DNA from 2 places in the Secundilactobacillus paracollinoides genome. Region 2 is predicted to be linked to the other one. Evidence: predicted binding sites of a transcription regulator. Region 2 holds the regulator's gene; the other holds the start of a gene.
What was found. The regulator LexA, encoded in region 2, represses DNA repair genes until DNA is damaged. The targets are predictions, from matches to a motif close to CNAACANNTGTTNG.

Region 1: AYR61_RS06075 (Y-family DNA polymerase) is a predicted target of LexA. The motif match lies at 8,083-8,096, and genes of this name have one in related genera.

Annotation. Positions count from the first base shown of each region.
Region 1 is NZ_CP014912.1:1,449,221-1,458,714, reverse strand. Features, by position in the region: gene AYR61_RS06110 (FAD-dependent oxidoreductase) at 1-1,089, opposite strand, end outside; gene AYR61_RS06105 (aldo/keto reductase) at 2,233-3,213, shown strand; gene AYR61_RS06100 (threonine/serine exporter family protein) at 3,358-4,110, shown strand; gene AYR61_RS06095 (threonine/serine exporter family protein) at 4,126-4,578, shown strand; gene AYR61_RS06090 (amidohydrolase) at 4,592-5,779, shown strand; gene AYR61_RS06085 (hypothetical protein) at 6,069-6,458, opposite strand; gene AYR61_RS06080 (hypothetical protein) at 6,451-6,771, opposite strand; gene AYR61_RS06075 (Y-family DNA polymerase) at 6,764-8,071, opposite strand; gene AYR61_RS06070 (hypothetical protein) at 8,276-8,896, opposite strand; gene mmuM (homocysteine S-methyltransferase) at 9,005-9,494, opposite strand, start outside.
Region 2 is NZ_CP014912.1:2,542,735-2,552,228, forward strand. Features, by position in the region: gene AYR61_RS14960 (50S ribosomal protein L4) at 11-166, opposite strand; gene AYR61_RS15720 (hypothetical protein) at 322-453, opposite strand; gene AYR61_RS11075 (hypothetical protein) at 476-841, opposite strand; gene AYR61_RS11080 (HPr family phosphocarrier protein) at 878-1,153, opposite strand; gene AYR61_RS15210 (hypothetical protein) at 1,256-1,468, opposite strand; gene AYR61_RS11085 (hypothetical protein) at 1,551-1,952, shown strand; gene AYR61_RS11090 (hydroxymethylglutaryl-CoA synthase) at 1,966-3,129, shown strand; gene lexA (transcriptional repressor LexA) at 3,196-3,825, opposite strand; gene AYR61_RS11100 (DUF896 domain-containing protein) at 4,006-4,251, shown strand; gene AYR61_RS11105 (YneF family protein) at 4,335-4,568, shown strand; gene AYR61_RS11110 (ABC transporter ATP-binding protein) at 4,921-6,663, shown strand; gene AYR61_RS11115 (ABC transporter ATP-binding protein) at 6,663-8,456, shown strand; gene AYR61_RS11120 (lysophospholipid acyltransferase family protein) at 9,106-9,494, opposite strand, start outside.

The DNA of each region.
Region 1 (9,494 bases), 1.1 Mb from region 2:
AAACGGCGTGACAAAGACCGTCTCATAGTCAGTGATACCAGCGGCCTGCAAGCCCATTTCGGTATACCCGACGCTGCTGGCAGTCAGGTCAAACAGCTTCGCGACGCTCACGCCAATGAACCCGGGATACGTCATGTCCGCGCCGTTGATAATATCGGCGAGGAGGTGCCCCTGCCGGTTAGCAGCACTCGATAGCACGCTTTGAATCGGCAACCCAGTAATGAGGCTGGTCGTTTCCACCACGTCACCAATCGCGTAAATGTTTGGCACGTTCGTCTTCATCTGGTCGTTCACAATAATGTGACCATCATCCGCCAGCGCAACGCCGGCCGCTTGCGCAACTTCGTTATTTGGCGTCACACCAGTCACCAGCATCAAAATATCAGTGTCGATCTCAGACCCATCAGCTAAAACGACCGTCTGCCCGCCGTCCGCCACGTTGGCCACGGTCTCATTCAGCCGCAAATTAACGTCGTGGTCGCGCAGGTGTTGGGCCACAATGTCCGTAATTTCAGTATCGTACGGGGTCATCACGCGATCAGCCTGGTCGACCAACGTGATCTGCATCTCGAGCCGCTGAAAGCTTTCGGCAATTTCAATGCCGGCAGCCCCGGCGCCCACAATCGTAGCCTTCTTGGGCTGGTTGGCATCGATGAACGCCTTGATATGATCAGCATCCGTCACGTTCCGCAGCGTAAAGACGTTCTTAGCCTCAGCCAAGCCCTTGATCGGCGGCAATACTGGTCTAGCGCCAGTTGATAACACCAGTCGATCGTAGGTTTCAGTGTAGGCCTCACCCGTTTCCAGCTTCGACACCGTCAGCGTCTGCGCATCCGGATCAATGGCAGTCACTTCTTCGTGAATCCGCACATCAATGTTATTTTTCTGTCTTAAAATCTCCGGTGTCCGCTCGATCAGCACATCTCGACTCGGCAACACGCCACCTAAGTAGTACGGTAACGCACAACTGGCGTAGGAAATATGGTCGCCACGTTCAAACATCACAATGTCCATGTCTTCATTCAACCGGCGTAACCGCGTCGCAAACGACGGTCCGCCCGCAACACCGCCAATGACAACAACCTTCATAATAGTGCCTCCTTCTTTTGTGTAAGCGCTTTTAATCGTGTCTAAAGCATACCGATTTGAGCGGGGGTTAGCAAGTAAGTGGCTTAGAGCGTGGAAAGAGGCGTTTAGAGGGCGGAGCGTAAGCTGACTCTGGCAGAAATTCCTGGTCTTGGAATTTGTGTCAGAGTCGGCTTACGCTCCGCCCTCTGCCTCCTGAAACGCGTTTCGACTCGAGGGCCGTTTTGCAGAGAATCAGCCCTCAACAGCGATGATGCTATTAGCTGTGATGCTTATTATAGACGATTAAGGGTCTTTCCATTGTTAAGTGATTCAAAGTAGCGCTTTAATGTCGCTTCGTTCCACCGTTCGGCCCTGCAGGCTGAGGTGGGGTCGCTTCGGGGAGCTAGTGAATGTCTTGGCAGAAATTCAAGGATCTCCTACGTTTCCCGTGGTCGTAACCGGCTAAAGGACAGCCGGTTACGACCACCGACGCCACAGCCTGCAATGCCGAACGGTTCCACTACGCTAAAATTCTGGAGTAGTCGTCAAAGTTAATAAGTCTTCAAAAGTGGCATCACAAAACCTCTATATTAATCGTTACTAGTGACTAATACGTCATGAGAAGCATTGCTATCAATAGCCTTATAAGCAGTCGAGGGCGGATTCTCTGCGAACTAGTTTTAACGCAATTGTGATGCTTAACTCGTGAAAAAAACGGGCTCAACATAAGTGGAATGGAGCAATTTGGCACGGAGCTGTGGTGTCGAAGATGCCAGAGTGTGTAGCAAGCCGGTTAGAATGCGGAGTGTAAGGGACTATTGGCTGAAATCCCGGGCTTGGATTTGAGTCAATAGTCCCTTACACAGTAGCGTTCTGGCTTGCGGAACACGTTTCCACAATGTAACAGTAAGACCAGTCACCAACTAACATGCGAGACGATGAAGATCCATTCAGATAGCGCATAGCGACAGCTGAATTAGCTTCATCGCGAGCCACCACGGCGGAGTCCCAAATTTCGAAATGCAACGAACTTCAACCACAATACTCCTCGAAGACTATAGAACTATAGAACCAAAGAAACCAGCCAGAACCATATCATCACCAGCTAATTTTTTGTATAATTGAAACTGTAAAACGCTTACAGCAATTTAAGGAGGAATTCGTATGTCACAACAAGTTAAAATTGGTAAGTCTGACGTCACCGCAACTGCTTTAGGGCTTGGTACTAACGCAGTCGGCGGGTATAACCTCTTCCCTAACCTGAAGGATGAAACGGGGTTAGACATTGTTAAAACGGGTATCGAAAGCGGCATCACGCTGTTGGATACCGCTTACGTATACGGCCTTGGCCACTCCGAAGAATTGGTCGGGAAGGCAATCAAGGACTTTAACCGCTCAAAGTTGGTCATTGCAACCAAGGGTGCGCACGACTTTTCCACCGGCGAACAAGTCATCAAAAACGACCCGAAGTTTCTGACGGAACAAGTCGATGCCAGCTTGAAGCGGCTGGGCACCGATTACATTGATATTTACTATATTCACTTTCCAGACCACGACACGCCAAAGGCTGAGGCGGTCGGTGCACTGCAACGGCTTCGTGAAGCGGGCAAGATTCGTGCCATCGGTGTCTCCAACTTTAGTCTTGACCAGATCAAAGACGCCAACGCGGACGGCTACCTTGATGTTGTTGAGGACGAATTCAGCCTCCTCCACCAGGATCATGGTGCCGACATGTTACCTTATTTTAAGGAAAACAACATCAGTTTCGTGCCTTACTTCCCGCTGGCTTCCGGCCTGTTGACGGGTAAGTACACTAAGGATGTTCACTTCCCGCAAGATGACATTCGCAGCCAAATGGACGACTTCCAGGAACCACGTTACAGCGACATTTTGGCCGCTGTCGATAAGGTTCGCCCAATCGCTGAAGCCCACGATGCCACAGTTGCCCAAACGATTCTGGCTTGGTACATCAAGAACCCACTGATCAGCGTGGTGATTCCTGGTGCTAAGAAGCCGGAACAAGTGGCTGCTAACGCTAAGGCCATGGCTGTTGCCTTAAGCGATGACGAGTTCCAGACCATCGACGCTGCTTTTAGCGGGTTCAAACACATTACTAGCGGTAAATCATTAGCCGATCCAGACTAACGCAATTACAAATAACCAAAAATGAGCACTCCTGTATCACTGGGAATGCTTATTTTTTGTGACTTTCAGGTAGTTGACGCCCTCAAGTATTCAAGCTTATACTAATTTTAATACCAATCTTATAAAACAAAAGAAGGCGCGCCTGTGGATTCTGATACAGAACGGAACATCATTGAGCTTTGCGGCCACGCTGGCAAAATTCTGCTCGAAAGCGGGGCTGAAACTGCACGGGTCGAATCCACCGTCGAGTACATTGGCCGAGCAGCGGGAATCGACATCAGCTGCCACGCCGAAATGACCGCTATTTTTGTTGATTCTAATCATAATCCGACCACCCACCTCGTCAAGGTGCGCACCTGCGACTTTAATTTGCAAAAAGTGGATGAGATCAACACCCTTTCTCGTCAGTTCACCGCTAATCAGATCACGTTTGAACAGCTTAAAACAGGCATCGAGCGAATCGACCACGCGGTTATCAACTTTAACTGGCCGGAGAAGATCCTCGGTGCCGGTCTGGTCTCTGTGGCACCGATGCTGCTGTTCCAGGCCACATGGCAGGACCTGACACTGGCGTTCTTTGTCGGTATCATCGGCTACCTCACGGCTCAGTGGGCCGGTCGCGTCGTTGTCACGCCCTACTTTAGTATGGGTATCGGCGGCCTCGTCATTGGCCTGTTAGCCGCTAGTCTGCAGGGAATCGGCATTGCCACCAGTGCGCAAAGCATCATCGTGAGTGCACTTATGCCGTTAGTGCCAGGCGTTGCCATCACCAACTCGCTGCGAGAAATTATTGGTCGCCACACCATCTCCGGTATGGTGCGTGCGGTGGACGCCACGATGACCGCCTGTGCAATTGGTGCTGGCGTGATCATCGGGAGTTTACTGGGTCATTTTTAACGGGAAGGCTGTAGCATGGAAATTCTAGTTGGGTTTATTTTCAGCTTTCTCTCCACCGTTGGCTTCGGCGTCATCACAAACGTACCGCGCCGAACACTGCTCCCTGCCGGCTTGACAGGTGCACTCGCCTGGGTCGTTTACCTGCTGGTACAGGATGCGACCAGTAACGTTATTTTGCCAAACCTGCTGGCTGCGATCACCATTGGCGTACTGGCAAACGTCGCAGCAATCGTTGTGCGCGCACCCGTTAACGTGCTGTACATCCCCTGCCTTGTCTCACTCGTGCCCGGAGCCATTATTTTTCTCAGCATGAAGGGCTTCACGTTGGGTCAGGACAACACCGCGTTGCAAAATCTGCTGAAGACGCTCACCATCGCCATGTCACTGGCGGTGGGCTTCTTGATTGCTGAAGCGTTTTTCAGCAAACTCCGGCCGGTCATTAAGCGCTGGGCCGCCAAACAAAAATGAAAGGACTGATCACATGACAGTACAAACTGACCTCATGGCTAAATTAGACGCAAACAAACAGACGATGATCGACATCCGCCGACATCTTCACCAACACCCTGAATTGTCGTTTCATGAAAAGGAAACCGCAGAATATATTAAAGCCTTCTACAAGGATCTCGATTGTAAAATTACCGACTATGGCGAAGGTTACGGGTTCGCCGTGGACATCGACAGCGGCAAGACGGGGCCTAAGCTCGCCTTACGCGCCGACTTTGACGCTCTGGCAGTTCAAGAGGACAACGACCTGCCCTTTAAATCAGTTAACCCGGGCGTCATGCATGCCTGTGGCCACGATGGCCACACCGCTTATCTGATGGTGCTTGCTAAGGCGTTGATTGAACTAAAGGATCAGCTGCACGGCAGTATCCGCATCGTTCACCAAAACGCTGAGGAAGTCTCCCCAGGTGGTGCTAAGGGCATGCTGGCAGCCGGCGTCCTCAACGGCGTGGCTAACGTGATCGGCCTGCACGTCATGAGCTCAATGCCTACCGGTTCCATAGGCTACCACCTGAATGAGACCCAGACTGGCCGGGCAAACTTCACCATCACCTTTACGGGCAAGGGTGGCCACGCGTCAATGCCGCACCTGTCAAACGACGCCATTGTTGCTGGCAGCTATTTTGTAACGGCGGTGCAGACGGTCGTTTCCCGGCGTATTGATCCCTTTGATACCGCTAGTGTGACGATTGGTTCCTTTGACGGTGCCGGCTCGTACAACGCCATCAAGGAAAGCGTCACGCTCAAGGGCGACGTTCGGGTAATGAAGGAGTCGACGCGGACAACCGTGCGCAACCAGATCGAACAAATTGCGCACGGCGTTGAAACGATGTTCGGGGTGAGCGCGGATATTGACTACGACGACAACTATCCGGTACTGGTCAATGATCCCGCTCTGACGACTCAGGTGACCGACAGCATTAAGGCTGCCAAGATTCCGGAGATCACCACTGTGTTTGACTGCGGTCCACAAGACCCTTCTGAGGATTTCGCCTACTTTGCGCAAGACACACCTAGCTGTTTCTTCTACGTCGGTTGTCAAACTGCGGACGGCGCTAACCACCCGCATCATAGTCCTGACTTTATGATGAATGAAGCCGCGCTGATCATTGCGGCGAAGGCTGCTGGGACGGCGGCGGTTGCATATTTGAGTGGTGATTAAATTAAAAACACCTGCTTATGAACTGCCGAGTTGGCTGTTCATAGACAGGTGTTTTTGTCTCAATTATTAAAGCTTCGTTTTCTAGGCATCATAGCGGAAACGCGCTCCGGAAAACAGAAAGCGGAGTGTAAGCCAACTCTGGCGAAAATGCCAGGGTCAGGCATTTCTGTGTGGTCCTCTGTCCTTGAGCCGAAACGCGCTCCGGAAAACAGAAAGCGGAGTGTAAGCCAACTCTGGCGAAAATGCCAGGTTCGGGCATTTCCGCCAGAGTTAGCTTACACTCCGCTTCCTACCGTTTTCCTCCACGCTCTATTTCTACATGCCGAATCTCCGAAATCATCATTGGTGCCTTCTCATTCATATAGATCATCTCATCCTGATACCCGGCCAATCGGCCCACAACATCGGGGTGGTACTCACCGTTTACGTCTAGATTATTGAGCTGAATACTGACCACGTTGCCGTTCGCAAACGCGTCCGCTAACAGGCTCGATATCGTTTCCATGGTCTGCTTGGGCTTTGCTGGGTAGGTCTTGGCCTCCTGCGCGGCCTGTTTCTTCAGGGCTGCCGTGTGGTCTGACAGGTAGAACCCCTGCCACTTTACAACGCCGCGGTCTTTATAGTAACGGTCAAAAAACAGTTGGACCCGCGCTGGGTCGTAGGGTGCTGGCTTATTCATCGGCTTCCTTCTTTCGTTGAATGATGCGCTGACTGACGGGCCACCGCTGCCCCGTGAAACCCACGTACTCAATGGTCAGCTGCGTGTGCTTGCGCAGGCCGGTAATAAGGCGTTCGAGGTAGCCGAGGTCGTAGTTCGAAACAGTGTGTAGCGGGACAGAGCGTAATCGTTGACCCTTTTTTTGGAAATTAAAAAAGAAATTGTACGTTTTATCGTAGACGTCGTCGGTCACCATTAGCCAATAACGCGTTTGCATTTTACGTTTAAACAGGTGGTCGATGCGTTCGGTAATCAGTTTGAGATCACTAGGCATAGGCATTACCGCCGTTATGACCACCGACAAGTGAGGCACGCTCAATCGCGGTTCCCCCTTTCAAGAGGCTGCTGGCATAGACAAGTTTCGTAAACCCAAATCGGTCACGAATCTGGTCAACGAGATGGTCGCTTTGATCACGCCTAATTTGTGGCCTTGGCGGTTCAAAAAAGGTCAGCTGCTGACTTTGCTTACTGTTCAACCGACTTGTGTACACCGCAATGTTGCGGATCGTTTGACCCTCCCACTGATATCGAAACATACTGATCAGGATCGCCACAATATCGTGATTCCGGTCGGTCGGTTCAATGCGTTTAGCCTGGTGAAACCCGCTGCGACCGTCCGCCTCACTGGCAGCATAAGAAAACCCAATCGCCAGTGAAATGCAGCTGGTCTGCTTGCGATGGTGCCGTAATCGCGATGCCACCTGCTCACCGATTTCCTTGATGACGGTCTCGATCTCCGCCTGCGTTTGGTAATCACGCGGCAACACCTGCGAGTTACCAATACTGGCCTCTTTTGGACCGCGACGCTCCCGAAGTTGCGAGTGGTCGATGCCCCAGGCTAACGCAAACAGTTGCATCCCGATCAACCCCATTTCCTGATTCAGCGCAAACGGATCATAGTGGGCAAGGTCCCACATACTATGGATGCCTAGCCGGTTCAGATGTTTTTCCGTGCGGTGGCCAATACTCCATACATCCGTCATGTTCTTGATCGGCCAAATCGTCTGATCAACCGTGTCGTACGTAATCTCACCCACTAAATCACGGTTGTGTTTCGCGTAAATGTCCAGGGCAATCTTCGCCTGGACGGGATTTTCACCAATGCCAATGGTGGTGTACAGTCCAAGTTCTTGTCGAACGGTCAACTGAATCTTTCGGGCAACTGCTTCTGGACTATCACCAAATAAGCGCCAAGAATGGGTCATGTCCAGAATCGATTCATCGATTGAATAGGGCAGCAGATCCTCATCGGCAACAAATCGGCGAAAAATATCATTAATTTGTAAATTACGTTTGATGTATAAATTCATCCGTGGCGGGACGACCATTAAGGCCGGATCTGTCGGCAGATCGTGCTGACGTGAAACATTGGCCTGCAGGTGGTAGCGTTTCTTAGCCTCCGGTGACGTGGCCAAGATCAACCCGCCATTGGTATTTTCCTGTTCACTCATCACGACTAACGGGACTTCCAGTGGATTTAACCCACGCATACTCGCTTCAACGCTGGCGTAAAAGGACTTATTGTCAATGAGAAAAAACACCCCATGTGGCTCATTGTCGTAGTTAATATCCATGATGCTCGCCTCGAACGTTTGTTTGGTTAACCCTATTATACAAACATGCGTTCGTTCTGGTCAAGTTAATTTTTTTAATGCCATGACTCAAAAATCCGGAAATAGTGACGGCACTCACTGAAATCAGTGCACTGACTCATCCTCAATAAACGATTCTTTTGACATCAAAAAAACGCCCGTCAATTCGACGAGGCGTTTTGGACGCTATTCATTAAAACTTGGTGTCTTAATTGCTAAATTTTCACTGATTGCACACAGCAGATCATCCAATTCACTGTCATTTTCAATCAATTCGCACATCATATCGATCGCATCATCGTGCACCCGTTTAAAGAACACGGGGGAGTAAGGCGTGATTGCCGTTTTCCCACTATACTTGCGCAGCAGCCACGCATTGTAGATGACCGTAAACCGGTACCCCTGCTCATAACCCATGCCCCACATATAGAACACGTCGCTGAGCAGAATGGGCAAGTGGCGCGCGTGCTGCCTGGTAACCTCAGCAACGTCTGTCTCAAGCCGACCGTGCCACTGACTATGCCGCATCGCAGTGACCTCATCAAATTTATCTTCAAAGTATTCAGCCACGCTGTCCATACCAGTAAAGTCTGGCACCCTGTTTTCTAAGGTGAGTTCATCCTGGATGGCAGCTCGGATACCATCCGAACCCCCTAATAGATAAACACAGCTTAACGGCGTTGTCCATCGACTAACTGGTTGCGTGGAGAGAAGTGCTAACTGCTGACTAACCTGTTCCTGAGCGTTACTGTGACGTCGTTGAAATACCAGTTCAAAATCTGCAACAAGGCCGTTTTCAGGGTACATCGTGACTCACTCCTTTGTCATTTAGTACCCTCATTCTACCCAGTTCGTCACCAGATTCAAGAATTGTCGATTCTGGATTTATCAAACATTATAAGGAACATTTGTTGATTATTTAACTGATGTTTTATTAACGACACGCGCTAATGAGTGAATGTCGTCAGGCGTTGTGCCGCAGCAACCGCCAATGATGCTGACACCGGCCGCTAACCACTGTGGCGCAAGGGATGCGAGCGTCGGTGTCTGATCATCCACTGACCAGGTTTGCGTCTCTGCGTCAAAGACCGCCCCGTTGTTGGGATACACAATAATTGGTTTTGTCGTCACCTGTTTGATTGTTGCCACCATGTCTAAAATATCGTCTGGCGCCAAACAATTAACACCGATAGCTTCGATCTGTGGGTGCGGTTCAAAGTAGGATACGGCTTCCCACAACGGCGTACCATCCCATAGGTTGCCCTGGTCGTCCACACTAAACGATAGCCAGGCCGTTTTATCAGGAAATTCACACTCCAGCAGTTCCGTTAACGCCTGTGTTTCAGTAAAGTTCGGTTGCGTTTCAAACGCAAATAGATCCACGCCGGCCGCTGCCAATAACTGC
Region 2 (9,494 bases):
TTTTAGGTGGTTATTTAGGGTCAAAATTAGATTTAAAAATATAGCCACATGAAGGACAGTGGTTGATGCCGTGATAGATTGTCATTGGACGGCGACATTGTGGACAGGTGCCACGAACGCCTCGTGCGATTTTTTTAAAGGTCGATTTCTTTGGTTCTTCGGTCATGGTAATGAGGACCTCCCTTTATGTTCAGTATACGCTTCAACGCAAGATAACGATAATAATTGCTTGATGGTTATTGCGGTGAGTATTGCTAATAAAAGGAAAAAGGCTGGTATCAGGAATACCAGCCTTTTTCACTATTGCTATATACAATTAATTTAATGACGGTTCTTTCTTGCTGCCGACAACTCATTAAGGGCTTGAAGAACCTGTTGCTGTTGATCATAATCGAGCTTTGTAAAGGCATCGATAAAGGTACTGTACGTTGTTTCAAAGCTGGCATCTGCCATAAGTTACAGCCTCCTATTTGAATTAGCCAAGGAGCAGTTGGTGCGCGACCTTGATCTGTGGTGAGTCACCCTGATGTTCAGCGACAACTTGAACGATTGCTTCCTTCGAGGGGACTTTTAGAACGTGTTCATCTTCGCTGGAAGCAAAATTGATCGTAGCGAGACGGTATTTGTCCGCGTCCATCGCGTCGTCAATATCACGGATGAGGTTGAGCGCTGGTTGGCCAGACTGAAAGAAAATATGCTGTGAGGCGAACCGTTGGTAGGAGACGCTGCCGACTTGGGTGATACTTTTGTGTTCTTCGGGATCGGCCAAAATAATCTTGTACGAAATGGTGACCGTTTCGTGCGTCACACGATTACTAAAGTTAATAGTGTATTGATTCAACGTGATCCCTCCAATACGGTTAGCGAATGCGAGTGCTTAAAGTGTCTTGACGAATTGCTTGTCAGTTAATGCCGTGATGACTTCTTGTAGCTGCGCATCGTCACCTTCAACGCTGATCTCAACTTCGGCATCAGCTGGAACACCCAGACTCATGACACCCAAACTGCTGTTAGCGATAGTGGTGGTACCGTTATACTTGAGCATAATCTTAAAGGTAAACTTTGATAATTCATTGGTAAGTTGGTTAACAGTGTCGCCAGTTAGGCCACCGTTAGCAATGACACGTACTTTTGTACTTTTTAAATTGAACACCTCAACATTCTCAAATTGGTTGTGTAATCGCTACACACACTCTAAATTTAATATAATGACGCTTTCATTAACAAGTGATTTGGATTAAAGTCTGACACTTGTTTAATTGACGATGGGGTTAAACCCGTTGTAGGTCACAACTAATCCAAGCCAAACCGCTCCGATAAAAACAAGGAAGACGGCAGCTACAAGCGATAACGCGCGCAACCAGTGCCGCAGTGAAGACTGTTCTACATAGTGCGCACCAACTAGCCCGCAGACGATGATTAAAACAGCAATTAAAATATTATAAGTGTTTGAAGTTAGAAGTCTCACAGGACACATCCTCACATTAAGTGTTAAAGTTATTCTAGCATGGTGAGCTGACATTACAAGTCGCGATTCGGGAGGAAAACGAATGCGGTTTTCAGAGTTAACACCAATTCAATTAAACGTAATCTCACAGTCATCTGTATATAGCAACTCACAGGATAGGCCGCACTTGCATGACTGGCAAATTGATTGGCGTCGGTTATACACGCTGGTCAATGATAATTCAGAGCAATTATTAGAAGTTAAGGCTGGTCTGGCTGAAGACTGGGTGCGCACCCACGGGACCGTTTGGGATGTCACCCAGGGCTTTCATCGGCGGCCCAATGACAGCTACGATTATGATGACACCGTGTTTTGGGGGTATTCGTCATGGGCGACCCCAGCCATAGTTGTGACATTTGCGGATGAACGAGAGGCAGCATTTGCGCTTTATACGCACGGAATGGATTATAATTATCATTATTTAGGATATGGACAATTAGATTAAAGGAGCACAGAACATGCAAGTAGGAATTGATCAGATTGGCTTTTATGCCCCAAACCAGTATTTAGACCTGACAGCGTTGGCGCAGGCCCGCAATGAAGATCCCAATAAGTATCTCATTGGGATCGGCCAGAGTGAGCAGGTTGTGATTCCAGTTACCCAAGATGTTGTGACTATGGCGGCGAGTGCAGCCAGCCAGATCATAACAGACGATAATCGCGATAAGATCGCAATGGTGATTTTTGGCACGGAGTCGGGTATTGACCATTCAAAATCGGCAGCGATGTATGTGAAACGGTTGTTACAGCTGCCAGACCAGATCAGAGCGATTGAGGTCAAGCAGGCTTGTTATGGGGCGACCTTTGGTGTGCAAACAGCCAAGGATTTCGTCCGGGCCAATCCGGATAAACAAGTGCTCGTTATTGGCGCCGACATTGCGCGTTACGGTTTAAATACGCCTGGTGAAGTGACCCAGGGTGGTGGGGCAGTGGCCATGACGATTGCGGCTGACCCACAAATTTTGGCGCTTGATGATGCGACTAGTTTTCGTTCTGAAGACGTCATGGACTTTTGGCGGCCATTATACCGGACGGAAGCCCTAGTAGATGGACGTTATTCGGAAAACATTTATGTCGATTTTTTCAAGGCGGTCTTCCACGACTACTGTGCACAAACTGGCCGAACGATTGCGGACTTTACAGCACTGACCTATCATTTGCCATTTACAAAGATGGGATTGAAGGGGTTACGAGCAGTCTTGCCTGAGGCTAGTGAGCAACAACAAGCAATATTAAAGGCAAACTTTGAAGCGAGTCGTGCCTATAACCGGCGGGTCGGTAATCTCTACACAGGGTCATTATATTTAAGTTTAATCTCGTTACTCGCTAATGCTGAATTAACGGCGGGCGACCGGATCGGGTTATTCAGCTATGGTTCCGGTGCTGAGGGTGAGTTCTATAGCGGTACGTTGGTTCAGGATACGCCACAGTTAAACTTGCGGAATTGGTTTGACGCCTACTTTAAACAGCGTCGTGAATGTTCCGTGGCAGCATACGAACAACAATTTCAGCAGCAGTTGCCCGCGCATGACGTGTTGTTAGATACCCGAGCTGATGATGCCAGATTCGTGTTGACCGGCATCAGGCATGACCAGCGCCAGTACGTTGATCGGCAAGCATAATTAAGACAGTAAAAAAGACTCTAGCCGTCAAACGATGGCTAGGGTCTTTTTAAGGTGTAAGTCAATTTATTGAATGTGGTCACGATAAACGCCAATGACCTTACCCAAAATGGTGACACTGTCCAAAATAATGGGCGCCATGGTGTCGTTTGCCGGTTGCAGACGGTAGTAATTCTTTTCTTTGTAGAACCGCTTGCAGGTCGCTTCATTATCCTCAGTCATGGCGATGACAATGTCGCCATTATCTGCGCCTGATTGTTTTTTAACGATGACCTTATCGCCATTTAAAATAGCATCGTTGATCATTGACTCCCCGCGAATCGTCAGCATAAAGAGGTCACTGGCCTCGTCTTCAAGTTCGTCAGGAATGGGGAAGTAGTCCACTGCTTCTTGGACGGCCAAGATTAGCTGTCCAGCAGTAACGGTACCAAGCACTGGAATCTTTGTTGGGGTCAGTTGGATACCTAGTGCGTCGATCCCCATATCGGTGACTTCTAGTGCCCGGGGCTTGGTCGGGTCTTTAATGAGGTACCCCTTTTTGGTGAGGCGGGCAATGTGGCCGTGGACGGTCGATGTTGAGCTAAGGCCAACAGCTTCCCCGATTTCTCTAACGGTCGGCGGGTATCCGTGTTCCTGTGTTTGGTCATAAATATATTGCAAAATGGAGAGTTGTTTTGTCTCTGAAGATTTTGTCATGAGTTTACCTCGAAAGTTCGTTGTTTTATTGTGTTTATTGTACCATGAAACCCATTCAACTTCAAACAAACGTTCGGTTATGGCAAATACGGTTAACTTCTGGCAGAATCGGGGGGCATTTCAATTGTTAAATCGGTCAAATGCTGGTAGAATATGAAACTGCGTGTAAGGAGTGATCATATGGCAGATGATGAAATGAAAAAATTAATTGCTCGGATCAATGAGTTGGCTAAGAAGGCCAAGGAAGACGAGCTTACTGAAGTTGAAGAAATCGAACGCAAAAAACTACGAAAACGCTATTTAGAGAAGTTCCGTGAATCCTTTAAGAGTCAGATCGAAATGGTTCGGGTTTTCGATAAGGCGGGTAAAGAAGTCACACCGGAAAAGGTCCAAAAAATCCAACGCAAAAAGGGCTTACGTGACTAAATTTTGAGAACTTTCCAGAACCGCTTTTCATTTCAGGCGGAATTGTGTAATATTGTTTAAGGAAGTTTTAAAAAAGGAGGCACATCCGCTTGTCAACTGGTATTTGGATATTGATCGTTGCAATCGCACTGATCGTTGGTCTTGCCGGTGGGTTATTTGGCGCACGGCGCTACATGGAAAAGTACATCAAAGAAAACCCGCCATTTAACGAAGATCAACTTCGGACGATGATGATGCAGATGGGACAACGCCCGTCTGAAAAGAAGCTGCGTCAGATGATGAACAGCATGAAACAACAAGACACAAGTAAAAAATAAGTCGATAATTGAGTCAGGACCGGTATTCGGGTCCTGACTCTTTATTTTGGACGCGGGAAAAAATTTTCGCGCAGCGTCTATGGCACCTAAGATTGAAATCCCGACCCAAGTTGGATTTTGGTGTTAGGTGCCTTATATTGCCGATTGCGTCTTTGTTTCATGCCTAGGTTATCAAGGGCTAGTAGTTTCCAGAATTAACAGTTTTAAAGTTGTTTGCGTTTAAAAGGCTGCTATTTTTTAACAGGATAGGGTCAAGATGTTGTTTAAGTATATTTTTAAAGACTGTGATACGCTAGTTCTATGTGAGTCAAGTGATTATTGGAAATGAGAGGTAAGAAAGAACACCAGGGGTATTTTTCGAAAACTAGGGTGGTATTTTAAGCGGGAGCGTCGGACATACTTAATTGGCGTTTTAGGGTTACTGTTGACCGCTTTATTTGCGATTATTCCGCCACGATTGATCGGGATGGTGGTCGACGCCATCAACGACCATCGGCTGACGGTGCGGCGATTACTCATCTATTTAGCTATTCTTGTAGTGGCAGCCATTGGCCAGTACGTGACCCGCTACATGTGGCGGACCGCTATCTGGGGTGCTGCGGCTGAACTTGAACGCTTGCTGCGGACGCGGCTATTTAAACATTACATGGTGATGGACCAAACATTTTATCAAAAATACCGTACGGGAGATCTGATGGCCCGTGCAACCAACGACTTGCAGGCAATTCAACGGGTTGCTGGTGGTGGGATTTTACAGTTTGCGGATTCCATCATTACTGGTGGCACAACGCTAATTGCAATGATGACACTGGTTAATTGGCGCTTGACCTTAATTGCGGTCCTGCCATTTCCGCTATTGGCAGTCATGGCATTTTATCTTGGCCAAAAGATGAACATTGCCTTTCGGGAGTCACAAGCTGCGTTTTCACGACTCAACAACAAAGCCCAGGAAAGTATTACGGGTATCAAGGTTATTAAAAGTTTAGGCCAAGAGCGAGAAGATATGGCTGACTTTAATCATCAGGTGGATGAAACCATCAACGTGAATCGGCGGGTGAACCGATTAGACGCCATGTTTGATCCATTGACAACACTGATCATTGCGCTGGCATACGTTGCAACCATTGTGATTGGCGGGTCACTTGTCGTTCACGGGACGATTACGATTGGAAATCTCGTGACGTTTATCACCTATCTGGCCATGATGGTCTGGCCGATTTTTGCAGTTGGAATGCTGTTTAACACACTTGAACGTGGGAATGCCAGTTATGACCGTGTGATGCATTTATTGAACGAAGTCCCGGCAGTGAGCGACGGTGAAAGTGGGCGGCAAACTGCGCCTCAGGGCGATTTAACGTTTGATATTCAACAGTTTCAATATCCAGGTGATGACCATCCGAGTTTAACCGATGTAGCCTTTACGGTAAAAGAGGGGCAGACACTTGGAATCGTTGGCCGGGTCGGCTCTGGAAAGTCCACCATTATGCGGTTGATCTTGCGACAGTTTGAACACTACCAGGGCCGGATCATCATGGCCGGTGACGATGTTCGCGATTACCAGTTAGATGCGTACTTGCCAGCGATTGGGTACGTGCCGCAAGACAGTTTTATGTTTTCTGATTCAGTTCGAGAAAACATTGCCTTTGCGCGCCCTGACGCGTCGATGGCAGAAGTTGAAACCGCTGCTGAAAAGAGCGACCTGGCGCACCAGATCAGCCAGTTTCCGGACGGCTATGACACGCAGGTCGGTGAAGATGGGATTTCGCTTTCTGGTGGTCAGCGTCAGCGATTGGCGGTTGCCCGCGCGTTGATGATCGATCCGGAACTCCTGATTTTAGATGATGCCCTGTCAGCTGTTGATGCCGAGACGGAAAGCCAAATTCTGGGCCAACTGCGGCAGGAACGACAACATAAGACCACCATTATTGCGGCACACCGGTTGAGTTCGGTGATGCATGCTGATGAGATCATTGTGATGGATGGCGGCCGCGTTGTTGAACGTGGTGATCATGAGTCCTTGATGGCAAGCAACGGCTGGTACCGGCAAATGTTTGACCGGCAAGCCTTGCAGTTAAAGGTTAGGGGGGAAGAGTGATGAAGAAAACAAAACGCAAGTCGGCGTGGGCGACCTCACTGCCCATTAAGGAACAGTTTCGAATCGTCGGCAAACTGATCGGATTTGCGAAACCCTATTGGCGCCACTTTATCAGCGCCATTGTTCTGGCCGCGGCTGTCAGTGTCGTGAACATTTATTTACCCACGATTATCCGAATCTATATGGACACCTACCTTAAAGTTGGGAAGGCAAACTATCAGATCATGTGGTTCTTTGCGGGACTGTATTTATTTACGATGATCGTTAAAGCGGTCATGCAATTTGGTCAGGACTTTCTGTACAGCATGGGTGCTGAGTACATGCTAGAAAACGTGCGGCGACGGATCTTTGCAAAATTGCATCGCTTAGGCATGCGGTACTTTGACCAGGTGCCAAGCGGATCGATAGTCTCACGATTAACGAACGATACGATGTCGTTTTCCACGTTTTGGCAATTATTCAGCAGCCTGATCGTTGCCCTTTTTTCAGTCGTTTCGTGTGCGATAGCGATGTTTATGTTAAACAAAACGGTGGCCCTGTTGCTGCTGACCTTCATGCCGTTGCTGATGATCGTTATCTGGTACTACCAGCGGTATAGTTCGCGGGTATACCGGCGGATGCGAGAACGGTTAAGTGAGCTGAACTCCCGGTTGGCTGAAGCAATTACGGGTGTCAGTACGATTCAGCAATTTCGTCAGGGAAGACGGATGAGTGACGAATTCAGCCACACAAATAATGCCTATTTTGACACACGAAAGGCAATGATTAGCATCAATGCGCTGCTGTTGAGTCCCATCATTAACCTGTTCTATGCACTCGGCGTTGTGGTCGTGCTGGGATTATTTGGGGTGAAGGGTCTGAACGGTTACGTTCCGGCTGGGATGATCTACGCGTTTATTACTTACGTGGACAATTTTTATAACCCAATGACGTCCATGATGGACAATTTGAGTGACTTCCAAGACGGGGTAGTATCGGGGTCACGGGTCATCAAGCTTTTAAACGATCCAACTGCGGCACCAACCCAGAATGTCCGCGCAAATCGGCAGATCACGGATGGCAAAATTGAATTTAAGCACGTGACGTTTGCCTATGACGGCGAGCATCCGGTTCTAAACGATGTCTCTTTCACGGCTGAACCGGGACAGACGGTGGCACTGGTTGGTGAAACGGGGAGCGGCAAAACATCGACAATCAACGTTTTAATGCGGTTTTATGAGTACCAGTCTGGCGAAGTGTTGATCGATGGCCATTCGATTCGCGAGTATGATATGAAAGAACTGCGGCAAAAGATGGGGTTAGTTCTCCAGGAACCGTTTTTGTTTTATGGCACGGTGGCCTCGAACATTCGTATGTTTGACGAGACCTTATCCGACCAGCAAGTGCGGGCCGCCGCTCGGTTTGTCAATGCGGATAACTTTATTGAGGACTTGCCAAAGGGGTACGACTCGCGGGTTATTGAACGTGGGAGCGGGTATTCGAGCGGCCAGCGACAACTCATTTCGTTTGCCGGAACGGTGGTAACGGATCCCAAGATCTTAATCTTGGATGAAGCAACGGCCAACATTGACACCGAAACGGAGCAAACGATTCAGCGAAGCCTGAACCAGATGCGTGAAGGCCGAACAACGATCGCCATTGCGCACCGATTATCAACGATTCAAAACGCAGATCTGATTCTTGTATTATCTCGCGGCAGAATCGTGGAGCGTGGCACCAACGATGAGCTGATGCAGCAGCATGGTGTCTATTATGATATGATTCGGTTGCAGAATACGGCGCATTTGGATTAGAGAGCGCGGAGGAAAACGGGTGAGGGCGGAGCGTAAGGGACTCTGGCAGAAATGCCTGGGTTTGGCATTTTTGCCAGAGTCCCTTACGCAGGAGCCCTCAGTTTTCCGGAGCGCGTTTAGGCTATGCAGCATAGAAAGCCAGGGTCCCTTGTGCAGGATCCCTCATTTTTCCGAAAACCGGAAGGGCTATAAAACAGGGGAGCACTGAAACTGAAAAAAATAGACTTTAAAAATTGAAGTAGCAGACAAACTCATCGTTACTTGATCAGTTTCTAGACAAAAAAAGCTCAGCATATCTAAAAAAAATATGCTGAGCTTTTTTATATCAGGGTGATAGTTTGCAACTTTAATGAGCTCTTTTACCGCTGAGTAGTACTTGCGACGTGGTTTTTCGGGTATATTGCCGAAACGTGTTCCGGTCTCAGCACGGGGCTAACGTTTAAGGGCCTCTGACCAAAAAGTCAGGCCCGGACTTTTCTGGTTTTTAGTAACTGAGTGGTGCGGGCCTCTGCGCTCTCTCTTTATTTTGCCGAAACGTGTTCCGCAAGGCACGGGGCGGCCATGTAACGGACTCTGGCAAAAAATCCAAACCCGGGATTTTCTGCCAGAGTCCGTTACATTCTGCCCCTAAACCGCCTTGCTCCACACTCTACTTCGTCACATCCACATACCGAAAATTCGGATCAATCTCCTTATCCAGGGCATCAAAGGCTGACTGCATCTGATGTTCCACCTTGGCTAAGCCTTCTTCGTTTAACTTCAGCTTTGGATCCACATAGAAGGGATCTCCGAAGGACACTGTTACTGGGTGGCGGCTGAATAGTTCCTTGAACGTCAAGGGGCCTTGGTACACGGTTGGCACGATCGGCACTTTAGCCATTTTTGCGATGACGGCCACGCCACCTTTCAATTCTTGAGAGTGGCGCGTACCAGAGGGAAACATGACCAAGGAGAGGTCCTTATCGCGAAGCGTCTTTACCGGCGTTTTAATGGCGGAAGGGCCTGGATGGTTCCGGTCAACTGGGAACGCATTGGCGT